DNA from 3 places in the Citrobacter sp. ANG330 genome. Region 3 is predicted to be linked to each of the others. Evidence: predicted binding sites of a transcription regulator. Region 3 holds the regulator's gene; each other region holds the start of a gene.
The links. Region 3 encodes PurR, which represses purine synthesis genes. Its sites were predicted from a motif close to CANGCAAACGTTTGCNTG; they were not measured.
Positions count from the first base shown of each region.

Region 1: glyA (serine hydroxymethyltransferase) is a predicted target of PurR. The motif match lies at 2,208-2,225, and genes of this name have one in related genera.
Region 2: pyrD (quinone-dependent dihydroorotate dehydrogenase) is a predicted target of PurR. The motif match lies at 2,465-2,482, and genes of this name have one in related genera.

Region 1 is NZ_JASJUI010000001.1:1,106,429-1,110,641, forward strand. Features, by position in the region: gene QNN88_RS05455 (ROK family transcriptional regulator) at 1-298, shown strand, start outside; gene QNN88_RS05460 (DoxX family protein) at 364-786, shown strand; gene glyA (serine hydroxymethyltransferase) at 837-2,090, opposite strand; gene hmpA (NO-inducible flavohemoprotein) at 2,418-3,608, shown strand; partial or broken gene QNN88_RS05475 (hypothetical protein) at 3,592-3,816, shown strand; gene glnB (nitrogen regulatory protein P-II) at 3,707-4,045, opposite strand; gene glrR (two-component system response regulator GlrR) at 4,106-4,213, opposite strand, start outside.
Region 2 is NZ_JASJUI010000002.1:498,533-502,745, forward strand. Features, by position in the region: gene QNN88_RS08135 (YcbX family protein) at 1-651, shown strand, start outside; gene zapC (cell division protein ZapC) at 648-1,190, opposite strand; gene pyrD (quinone-dependent dihydroorotate dehydrogenase) at 1,370-2,380, opposite strand; gene ssuE (NADPH-dependent FMN reductase) at 2,624-3,199, shown strand; gene QNN88_RS08155 (sulfonate ABC transporter substrate-binding protein) at 3,192-4,166, shown strand; gene ssuD (FMNH2-dependent alkanesulfonate monooxygenase) at 4,163-4,213, shown strand, end outside.
Region 3 is NZ_JASJUI010000002.1:69,686-73,898, forward strand. Features, by position in the region: gene sodB (superoxide dismutase [Fe]) at 1-113, shown strand, start outside; gene QNN88_RS06020 (MFS transporter) at 160-1,386, opposite strand; gene QNN88_RS06025 (YnhF family membrane protein) at 1,496-1,585, opposite strand; gene purR (HTH-type transcriptional repressor PurR) at 1,880-2,905, shown strand; gene punR (DNA-binding transcriptional activator PunR) at 2,902-3,834, opposite strand; gene punC (purine nucleoside transporter PunC) at 3,947-4,213, shown strand, end outside.

The sequences.
Region 1 (4,213 bases), on a different contig from region 3:
CAAGGGAGATGTGCGCATTCAGGCATGGGTGGAACATGCCGCCAGCGCTATTGGCTTAAGCCTGTATAACTTTCTCAACATCCTGAATATCAATCAAATCTGGCTGTACGGACGCAGTTGCGCCTTCGGTGAACCCTGGCTCAATACGCTACGGCAACAGACGGGATTTAATCCTTTCGATCACGGTGATAATCCGCGAGCGAAAGCGACGCAGATTGGCCTTGGCACCCTGACCCGCGCTCAGCAGCTTATGGGGATTGGTTATCTGTACGTCGAGTCGCAACTGAACGACATTTAGCCAATGGCGAGGCGGGCCGTTGTGTATTAATTTTAAAGTACGTTACTCATGTTAATGAGCCTGCTATGAACACGTTACGCTATTTTGATTTCGGTGAATCACGCCATCTGTTTTTATTGCTTGCCCGTATTGCGCTGGCGATTCTGTTTATTATTTTTGGCTTTCCGAAGCTGACGGGATTTGATGGGACCGTGCAATACATGACTTCTCTCGGTACACCTGCGCCAATGCTGGCAGCCATTATTGCTGTCGTGATGGAGGTTCCGGCAGCGATCCTGATTGTTCTGGGGTTTTTCACGCGCCCGCTGGCCATTGTTTTCGTCTTCTATACGTTGGGCACGGCGGTGATTGGTCATCACTTCTGGAATATGACCGGGGATGCGGTGGGGCCGAATATGATTAACTTCTATAAGAATGTCAGCATTGCGGGAGGATTCCTGCTGCTGGCGCTGACGGGGCCGGGCGCCATTTCCCTTGACCGGCGCTAAAAAAAGAAAAAAGGCCGCGTCGCGCGGCCTTTTGTTTTCTGCAATACCGGTTATGCGTAAACCGGGAAGCGTGCGCAGATATCCAGAACTTTACCTTTGATGCGCTCGATGACCGCTTCATCATTGATGTTGTCCAGCACATCACACATCCAGCCTGCCAGCTCTTTCGCTTCCGCTTCTTTAAAGCCGCGACGGGTGATAGCCGGAGAACCGATACGGATACCGGAGGTCACAAACGGGCTCTTCGGATCGTTCGGCACGCTGTTTTTGTTTACGGTAATGTTGGCGCGGCCCAGGGCAGCGTCAGCTTCTTTACCGGTCAGGTTTTTATCGACCAGATCCAGCAGGAACAGGTGGTTTTCCGTACCGCCAGACACCACTTTGTAGCCACGGTTCAGGAACACTTCCACCATCGCTTTGGCGTTTTTCGCAACCTGCTGCTGGTAGACTTTGAACTCTGGCTCCATCGCTTCTTTCAGCGCAACGGCTTTACCGGCGATCACGTGCATCAGCGGGCCGCCCTGCGCGCTTGGGAAGACAGCAGAGTTCAGTTTTTTGTACAGCTCTTCGTCACCACCTTTCGCCAGGATCAGGCCGCCGCGCGGACCCGCCAGGGTTTTGTGGGTGGTGGTGGTGACCACATGAGCATGTGGAACCGGGTTCGGATAAACGCCAGCGGCAATCAGGCCCGCAACGTGTGCCATATCGACGAACAGGTAAGCGCCGATGCTGTCGGCGATTTCACGCATTTTGGCCCAGTCAACGATACCGGAGTAAGCAGAGAAGCCGCCGATGATCATCTTCGGTTTGTGCGTTTGAGCCAGCTGCGCCATCTCTTCATAGTCAATTTTACCGGACTCATCAATACCGTAAGGTACGATGTTGTACAGTTTGCCAGAGAAGTTAACCGGAGAGCCGTGAGTCAGGTGGCCGCCTTGCGCCAGGTTCATACCCAGAACGGTATCGCCCGGCTGCAGCAGCGCAGTGTAGACAGCGAAGTTAGCCTGAGAACCAGAGTGCGGCTGTACGTTAGCGTAGTCGGCGCCAAACAGTTCTTTCGCGCGGTCAATTGCCAGTTGCTCTACGATATCCACATATTCGCAACCGCCGTAGTAGCGCTTGCCCGGATAACCTTCAGCGTATTTGTTCGTCAGCTGAGAGCCCTGAGCCTGCATGACGCGTGGGCTAGTGTAGTTTTCGGAGGCGATCAGTTCGATGTGCTCTTCCTGACGTACTTTTTCTTGCTCCATAGCCTGCCACAGTTCGGCATCATAATCGGCAATGTTCATTTCACGCTTTAACATCCGCATCTCCTGACTCAGCTAACGATAGAATTTTTGGCCTTAAAAGGCGGTCCTGTTGGACAACGGGCAACAGTATAACTGAATCATTCTGTGATAACAGGTCTTGACAAAGGATTTTACGCAAACGATTACCTTCATACTGCGCAAGGCTTTGGTGAATGAAGACCTTACAAATTTCAACGGATTTCTTTTCAGGTTTGTGATGCAGATTTTTCACGTTGTTACGTTTAAAACGTAAAGTTACAAAGAACCATTTACAGTGCAGGGGTATTTTTTATAAGATGCATTTGATATACATCATTAAAGATTCATAAAAAGGAAGACTGTATGCTTGACGCCCAAACCATCGCCACTGTAAAAGCCACCATTCCCCTGCTGGTAGAAACCGGTCCTAAACTGACGGCCCATTTTTACGATCGCATGTTTGCTCATAACCCTGAACTCAAAGAAATTTTTAACATGAGCAACCAGCGTAATGGCGATCAGCGTGAAGCCCTGTTTAATGCTATTGCCGCCTATGCCAGTAATCTCGAGAATCTGCCTGCCCTGCTGCCTGCCGTCGAAAAAATCGCGCAGAAACACACCAGCTTCCAGATCCAACCAGAGCAGTACAACATTGTCGGGACGCACCTGCTGGCAACGCTGGACGAAATGTTCAGCCCGGGTCAGGAAGTGCTGGACGCATGGGGTAAAGCTTATGGCGTACTGGCTAACGTGTTCATCAACCGTGAAGCGCAAATCTACAGCGAAAACGCCCGTAAAACCGGCGGCTGGGAAGGCACGCGTCCGTTCCGTATCGTGGCGAAAACACCACGCAGCGCGTTGATCACCAGCTTCGAATTTGAACCGGTTGACGGCGGGCAGGTAGCCGAGTACCAGCCAGGACAATACCTGGGCGTCTGGCTGAAGCCGGAAGGTTTTCCACATCAGGAGATTCGACAGTATTCCCTGACCCGCAAACCGGATGGCAAAGGTTATCGCATTGCCGTTAAGCGTGAAGAAGGCGGTCAGGTGTCAAACTGGCTGCATAACCATGCGAACATCGGCGATGTGGTGCATTTAGCCGCGCCAGCGGGCGATTTCTTTATGGCGGTTACTCCAGATACGCCGGTTTCCCTGATCTCTGCTGGCGTCGGTCAAACGCCGATGCTGGCAATGCTGGATACGCTGGCGAAAGCGAGCCACACCGCGCAGGTCAACTGGTTCCACGCGGCGGAAAACGGTGATGTGCATGCGTTTGCTGATGAGGTGAGCGAACTGGGCAAAACGCTGCCGAACTTTACTGCGCACACCTGGTATCGTGCCCCTGGCGAAGCTGATCGCGCCAACGGCGCCTTTGACAGTGAAGGTCTGATGGATCTGAGCGCGATGAAAGCCGCCATTGACACCTCGTCAATGCAGTTTTATCTGTGCGGTCCGGTGGGCTTTATGCAGTTTGCTGCGAAGCAGCTTGTTGAGCTGGGCGTGAAAAACGAAAACATCCATTACGAATGCTTCGGCCCGCATAAGGTCTTGTAATGACGTCATGCCTGATGGCGCTGCGCTTATCAGGCCTACGGGATGCTGTAGGCCGGATAAAGCGTTCACGCCGCCATCCGGCAAGCGCACGGCGCGGCTTAAATTGCCGCGTCGTCTTCTTCGCCGGTACGAATACGTACCACACGCGCCACATCAAAGACGAAAATCTTACCATCGCCAATTTTGCCCGTCTGCGCCGTGCGGATAATGGTATCCACACAGGTCTCGACGATGTCGTCCGGCACGACGATTTCAATTTTCACTTTCGGCAGAAAATCCACCATATATTCCGCGCCACGATACAACTCGGTATGCCCTTTCTGGCGGCCAAAGCCTTTTACTTCAGTGACTGTCATCCCGGTGATACCGACTTCGGCCAGCGCTTCACGCACATCATCGAGTTTGAAAGGTTTAATAATCGCATCAATCTTTTTCATGCTAGTCCTTGAAAAGGTCGCCTGTCTTTTAATCGAATAAACGTAACATATTACGCTGAGTTATTCTTTGAAATCGTTTGCATCCAGCTCATGGCGGGAAAGCAGCTTATAAAATTCTGTCCGGTTACGGCCCGCCATTCTTGCCGCATGGGTCACATTGCCCCGGGT
Region 2 (4,213 bases), 430 kb from region 3:
TCGCTGCGCGATTTACAGCAGCGCTGCCCGGCGGGTGTTCAGGTTGAACAGTTCCGCCCAAATATCGTGGTTTCCGGCGCGACCGCATGGGAAGAAGATAGCTGGAAAGTGATCCGTATTGGCGAGGTCATTTTTGATGTGGCGAAACCGTGCAGTCGCTGTATTTTTACCACTGTCAGCCCGGAAAAAGGGCAAAAGCACCCTTCCGGTGAACCGCTGGCAACGCTGCAAACCTTCCGGACCGCGCTTGACAATGGCGATGTCGATTTTGGTCAGAACCTGATTGCCCGTAACAGCGGCGTCATTCGCGTGGGCGATGAAGTGGAGGTTTTATCGACCGGTCCGGCTCGTATTTATGGCGCTACCGACACCGGGGAGACGGTTGAAGCCGTGCAGCAACCGGATGCGACGGTCACCATCGACTGGCAAGGGCAAACATTTCAGGGAAACAATCAGCAGGTACTGCTGGAACAACTGGAAAATCAGGGGATTCGGATCCCTTACTCATGTCGGGCGGGAATTTGCGGGTGCTGTCGAATCAAGCTGCTCGATGGCGATGTGGATCCGCTGAAGAAATCCGCACGGGGTGATGACGGTACTATTCTCAGCTGTAGCTGTGTGCCTAAAACCGCGTTGAAGCTGGCGCCTTAAACCGCCTGTTCCAGGCTGAAGCTGTGGGGACGAAACTGCGGCTTCAGTCGGTCATTCATGATTTTAATGGCATCGCCAAGCTGCATCGTCCGCCCGGCCACGATCACGCCCGGTTGCGCCAGCAGACAGAGCGCCGCATTTTCGCCAGGCTCCACCACTAACAGATTGATTTGCTCATGCGTATCGCTCAGCCAGACGCAGGCTGCATCTCCGGTTCCGGGAGACCAGTTTTCGCCATGCGCCACAAAGTGCCAGCTTTTCGGCATCTGTGGTTTCAGGTAGCGAATGGCCACCAGTGCATTAAGCACCAGTTCTGCTTTCTGTTCTTTAGAGAGTTCAAGGTCGCGGCACTTTTCTTCAAACGAAAAATAGAGCGCGGCATCATCAACGCAAAAACCAGACGGTGCGAATGCATCCGGAGTGAGCATTTTGCGGGCAAAACGCGAACGAAATAACATGCCATTGGCTAAATCGAGCATCATTCGGTCATGCTCTTCGTCATAATACCAGCGCCAGTTATCGTCAGGTTTAATTCGCATTATGTTCTCTCCGCTCTCCATCACCCTGTTGCAAAATTGTCCTTTTTTGCCGCCTCGTTTATTACCTTAATAAGCAAAGCCTAAAATGTTTAAATAAGCAACAGTGAAAGAATATAAAACAACCAGGGGAGGAAATAAACCCCTGGCTGTCTGATATTCTGATAAAGAGAGAGAAAAAATCAAATATGGGTAACGATTTCTTTAATCAGCGGCGGACCTTTAAAAATAAAGCCAGAATAAATCTGAACCAGAGACGCCCCGGCAGCCATCTTCTCGCGCGCGGCAATCACTGAGTCGATACCGCCGACGCCAATAACAGGCAACTGACCTTTTAATTCCTGAGACAGACGGCGGATAATTTCTGTACTTTTTAATTGCAGCGGACGACCACTTAATCCACCCATTTGATCGCAATTTTTCATTCCCTGAACCAGAGAACGATCGAGGGTTGTATTGGTGGCAATAACACCATCAATATTATGGCGTACTAAACTATCGGCAACCTGGATCAGTTCTTCCTCAGAAAGATCCGGCGCGATCTTTACCGCGATCGGAACATATTTCTGGTGGATCTTTTGCAGATCGTTTTGTTTATTTTTAATCGCTGTAAGCAAATCATCCAGCGCGTCGCCATATTGCAGTGAACGTAATCCCGGCGTATTTGGCGAGGAGATATTAATGGCAATATAACCGGCATAGGCATAGATTTTTTCCATACAAATCAGATAGTCATCTTTACCCTGTTCGACCGGTGTATCTTTATTTTTGCCGATATTAATCCCGAGTACGCCGTCATAATGCGCCTTTTTAACGTTCTCCACCAGGTTATCAACACCGTGGTTATTAAAGCCCATGCGATTGATCAAACCTTCAGCATCGACCAGGCGGAACAGTCTTGGCTTATCGTTGCCGGGCTGCGGACGCGGGGTCACGGTGCCGATCTCGATCGAGCCAAATCCCATCGCCCCCAGGGCATCAATACACTCCCCGTCCTTGTCCAGACCGGCAGCCAGACCAAGCGGATTTTTAAAGGTTAATCCCATACAGGTCACCGGTTTTGCCGGGACTTTCTGGCGGATCAACGCTTCAAGCGGCGTTCCCGTCACACGACGTAATTGCTGAAATGTTAATTCATGAGCGCGCTCAGGATCGAGCTGGAAAAGGGCTTTACGAACGAAGGGGTAGTACATGAACTCTCCTGGATTCCCGGTGTGCAAACCGGGGGCGTATTATGAGCGATGTCGCACAAAAAGGGAATTGACCTGCGGCAATAAAAAGCAAACGTTTTCCCTGCAATGTTCTTTTTATGCAATTTTCAGATTTTCTATTGCGCATAAATCATTTCGATTCCCGATCCCCCTCTGTCAGACTGCAAAAATTGTTATCAATGTTAAATAAAAGCGAACAATTGGTTATAAGAGGAGAATGCATTTATGCGCGTCATCACTCTGGCGGGAAGCCCACGCTTTCCCTCTCGATCCAGTGCGTTGCTGGAATATGCCCGGGAAAAATTGAACGGTCAGGATGTCGAGATTTACCACTGGAATCTGCACAACTTCGAGCCTGAAGATCTGCTGTATGCCCGTTTCGACAGCCCGGCATTGAAAACACTGGTTGAGCAACTGAAAGAGGCGGACGGCCTGATCGTTGCTACGCCGGTCTATAAAGCGGCCTATTCCGGCGCGCTAAAAACGCTGCTCGATCTGCTGCCAGAGCGAGCGCTGGAAGGCAAAGTAGTTCTGCCGCTGGCGACAGGCGGCACCGTTGCACATCTGCTTGCCGTCGATTACGCGCTGAAACCGGTGCTCAGTGCCCTGAAGGCCCAGGAGATTTTACACGGCGTCTTTGCCGATGACTCCCAGGTGATCGACTATCAGCATAAACCGCATTTCACGCCCAATTTACAGCTGCGTCTTGATAAAGCGCTGGAAACGTTCTGGCACGCCCTGCATCGCCGCGACGTTAAGGTTCCCGCTTTTGATACGGTGCGAGGTGCAGCCCATGCGTAATCTTTTCAAAGCCCATACGGCATGGCTGGCATTCGCCGGAGTGCTGGCCTTTTCCGGACTAACACAGGCGGCGGAGCCCTCACCTGATGCCCTGCGGATAGGCTATCAGAAAGGCAGCATCAGTATGGTTCTGGCGAAAAGCCACCAGCTGCTGGAAACGCGTTATCCCGGAACCAAAATATCCTGGATTGAATTTCCCGCCGGACCGCAAATGCTGGAAGCCCTGAACGTCGGCAGTATTGATCTGGGTAGCACCGGCGATATTCCGCCCATTTTCGCCCAGGCTGCCGGCGCAGATTTAGTGTACGTCGGCGTCGAACCGGCGAAACCGAAAGCCGAAGTGATTCTGGTGCCGGAAAACAGTCCCATCAAAACGGTAGCGGAACTAAAAGGCCATAAAGTGGCGTTCCAAAAAGGATCCAGTTCGCACAACCTGCTGCTGCGTGCCTTACAACAGGCCGGGCTGAAATTTACCGATATCCAGCCAACGTATCTTACCCCTGCCGATGCCCGTGCAGCGTTCCAGCAGGGTAACGTCGATGCATGGGCAATCTGGGATCCCTACTATTCCGCTGCATTATTACAGGGCGGTGTGCGCGTACTGAAAGATGGCAGCGATCTGAAACAAACAGGATCGTTCTATCTCGCTGCACGTCCTTATGCCGAGAAAAATGGCGCTTTCATTCAGGGCGTGCTCAACACCTTCAGTCAGGCGGATGCGTTGACCCTTAGTCAGCGCCAGGAAAGCATTGCTCTGCTGGCGAAAACAATGGGATTGCCGGAGCCGGTCATTGCCTCCTATCTGGATCATCGCCCGCCCACCACTATTTCACCGGTCAGCGACTCTGTGGCCGCGTTGCAACAACAAACCGCAGATCTGTTTTACGACAACCGCCTGGTACCGAAAAAAATCGACATCCGCCAGCGCATCTGGCACCCCACTCAACAGGAAGGAAAATCATTATGAGCCTGAATATGTTCTGGTTTTTACCGACCCACGGTGACGGTCACTAT
Region 3 (4,213 bases):
ACGTGTGGGAACATGCGTATTACATTGACTACCGTAATGCGCGTCCTGGTTACCTGGAGCACTTCTGGGCGCTGGTAAACTGGGAGTTTGTCGCGAAGAACTTCGCCGCGTAAGAGAGATAACGCAGAAGGGGCACCCTTCTGCGTTTTTGCCCTGCCATTAACCTGCGACACACACCTGTTCAGGCTGTTTTCTCGCCGAGATGAACACCAACAACAGCGCCATACCTGCCACAATCGCGCCCATGACAGGAACAAAACTGTAGCCTAACCCACCAGAAATGACGGCCCCGCCCGCAGCGGCACCCAAAGCATTACCGAGGTTAAAAGCGCCGATATTCACGGAAGATGACAAACCCGGTGCTTCGTGAGCCACACGCATAACGCGCATTTGCAGCGGAGGAACCACCGCGAAGGTCGCTGCCCCCCAGACCACCATACTTATCGCCGCGCCCAGTTCATTCTGCGCCAACAGGGGAATAGCCAGCATAATCACCATCAGCAGCAGCAAGAAGCCCTTTAGCGTACCGTTAACCGAGCGATCGGCCAGTTTGCCACCCAAATAGTTACCTATGGAGAAGCCCACGCCGATCAGAACCAGCATTCCGGTCACAAAGGCCGGCGTGGCATGAGTGATGCTTTGCAGGACTGGCGATATATAGGTGTACAGCGTAAACATGGCCCCCGCCCCCAGTACCGTGGTAAGCAGAGCAGAAAGCACCTGGGGACGCATCAGTACCGCCAGCTCTTTTTTCACCTCCGGACGTGCCCCAGCCCCACCTTTCGGCAACGAGAAAAAGAGACTCAGCATCGAAATGACGCCCAAACCGGCCGTTGCCATAAACGACATCCGCCAGCCGATGGTCTCACCCAGCCAGGTTGCCGCCGGAACGCCGCCAATATTGGCGATGGTCAGCCCCATAAACATGGTCGCCACCGCGCTGGCCTGCTTGTGCTTCGGCACCACGCTGGCTGCCACAACGGAGCCCAGGCCAAAGAACGCGCCGTGGTTAAGGCTGGTCAAAATGCGTGACAGCATCAGTGTTGTGTAGTCCGGGGAAATGGCCGACAGCACGTTGCCAAGCGTAAAGATAGCCATCAGAAAAATCAGCGCATTGCGACGTCCGCGATGTGACAACAGCAGCGTCATTAGCGGTGCCCCGACCATCACACCGACAGCGTAGGCGCTGATTAGCATACCTGCTGCGGGAATAGACACATCGACGCCACGCGCGATGACGGGTAGCAGACCCATTGGCGAAAACTCGGTCGTACCGATGCCGAACGCGCCGATAGCCAGCGACAGTAAAGGATAATTAATTTTCATGCAGTGATGACTCCGGCTCTTCGCGTCGAGGCGCGATGCGTAACTAAGAGTCAAAAGCATGACATCAATCACAAAAAAAGAGAAGTTAACAAAAATACAAAAGACTTTTGCAGATTCAATAACAATATGGCGGGAGTGACGAGGGAGCAGAGACTCCCCCGACGGGAAATCAATGCAGTGCCGCTGTCAGACCGCCAGCAACGATTAAAGCCAGAACGATAAACGTAGTTACTAATGAAAATTTAAGATCGGTGCTCATCAACTTTTCTCCTTTTTATTCCCACACAAAAAGTGATATAGCGCATTTTTGCACACTTGCGTGCGAAAATCTCCCACGATTTAGCGTGATATGTGCTTTTAATACTTCCCCTTTTCGTTAAGATCAGCCAAAATTCGACGCTTACTTGATTAGCGTACCGGCCATTGACCCCTTCCTGATGCTCTGTTGCGTTTTCCCGGCATGCTGCAACCCTGACGTTGCGCACAGGATGAGTAAAGGCAAACGTTTACTTAGCATATTTGACTGTTCAGGTTGGGTCTGGAGTGAGATTTAATGGCAACAATTAAAGATGTAGCGAAGCGCGCAAACGTTTCCACTACAACCGTATCACACGTAATTAACAAAACGCGTTTCGTCGCTGAAGAAACACGCAATGCAGTGTGGGCGGCAATCAAAGAATTGCACTATTCCCCCAGCGCGGTAGCCCGTAGTCTGAAGGTGAATCATACCAAGTCTATCGGGTTGCTGGCGACCAGCAGCGAAGCCCCCTACTTTGCTGAAATTATTGAAGCAGTTGAAAAAAACTGCTTTCAGAAAGGCTATACCCTGATCCTCGGTAATGTCTGGAACAACCTGGAAAAGCAACGTGCCTATCTGTCCATGATGGCGCAAAAACGCGTGGATGGCCTGCTGGTGATGTGTTCCGAATATCCCGCCCCTCTGCTCTCGATGCTGGAAGAGTATCGTCATATCCCGATGGTTGTGATGGACTGGGGCGAGGCCAAAGCCGATTTCACTGATACCGTGATTGATAACGCCTTTGAGGGCGGTTATATGGCTGGCCGTTACCTTATTGAACGCGGACATCGCGAAATTGGCGTGATCCCGGGACTGATGGAGCGCAACACCGGCGCAGGCCGTCTGGCCGGTTTTATGAAAGCGATGGAAGAAGCGCTGATTAAAGTGCCTGAAAACTGGATTGTGCAAGGCGACTTCGAACCAGAATCCGGCTACCGTGCGATGCAGCAAATTCTGTCACAGGCGCATCGCCCGACAGCGGTTTTCTGCGGTGGCGATGTCATGGCAATGGGTGCCCTTTGCGCCGCTGATGAAATGGGTCTGCGCGTCCCTCAGGACGTGTCGCTGATAGGCTATGACAACGTGCGCAACGCCCGCTTCTTTACGCCAGCTCTGACCACCATCCACCAGCCGAAAGATTCACTGGGTGAGACGGCCTTTAACATGTTGCTTGACCGCATCGTCAATAAACGTGAAGAGTCACAATCCATTGAAGTTCACCCGCGTCTGGTTGAGCGCCGCTCTGTTGCCGATGGCCCCTTCCGCGATTACCGTCGTTAAGCCTCTTCTGCGGGAGCCTCGTCAGGCTCCCGCAACCATTCTTTGTTCAGCGTTTCGCTATCTCCCAGATAATCCAGCAGCCAGATTAGCGCAGGTGACATATCGTTCTGCTGCCAGGTCAGGCAACAGGCCGAATCCGGGAAGGGGTTTTCCAGATTCAGCGCCACCCACTGTCCTTTATTAAAATATGGCCTGGCAAAATGTGTCGGCACCATGCCGATACAAAGTCCGGCGCTGATGCAGGTTGCGGAGGATGCCCAATCCGGGACCACCACCCGCTTCTGGTTGTCCAGCAGCCAGGTCACCCGTTTCGGCAGAGTGCGGGAAGTATCTTCCAGCACCAGTGACGGCCAGTTGCGCAACGTATCATCGCTTAAGGGTCCACTCATGGCGGCCAGTGGATGTGTGCTGGCAACAACACAACACCAGCTCAGTTTACCCATATCGCGGAAGGTATATCGTCCGCCGACCGGGATCGCCTGGGTCGCACCGATAGCGAGTTCAACCCTGCCATCTGACAGCGCGTCCCAGACGCCATTGAACACTTCCTGAAAGACCAGCAGCTCTACGTCATCAAAGTGGCGATAGAAATCGACGATCAATTGCCGCGTGCGTTCCGGGCGCACGATGTTATCCACCGCGATGGGGAGTTGCCCCCGCCAGCCATTGGCGATTTGCTGACACTGCTGGCGCGTGATCTGCATTTTTTTGATGACAGAACGCCCTTCTTTCAAAAACCAGGCGCCTGCCGGGGTTAACACGACATCACGATGACGGCGTTCAAAAAGCGGGACGGCCAGCCACTCTTCCATCTGGCGAACCGTATAACTGACCGCCGAGGGTACCCGGTGCAACTCCTGGGCCGCGGAACTGAAACTCCCGTTGCGCGCCACGGCATCGACCACTTCCAGCGCATATTCTGACCACATAATCTGCCTACAAAATTTTTGAATGCAATAAACAAATATTAGCGTTTCACAAGCCGAAATTCACTCCCTACACTCTGCGCCAGTGTGATTAATCAAAAATTAGAGAACAACTATGCAACCTGGAAAAGGGTTTTTAGTCTGGCTGGCAGGACTCAGCGTGCTGGGTTTTCTGGCGACCGACATGTATTTGCCCGCTTTTGCCACCATTCAATCTGACCTGCAAACACCGGCATCTGCCGTCAGCGCCAGCCTGAGTCTGTTTTTAGCGGGTTTTGCCATCGCACAACTGCTGTGGGGCCCGCTCTCAGATCGCTACGGACGTAAACCGATCCTGCTGCTGGGGCTGTCTGTCTTTGCCCTGGGTAGTCTGGGTATGCTG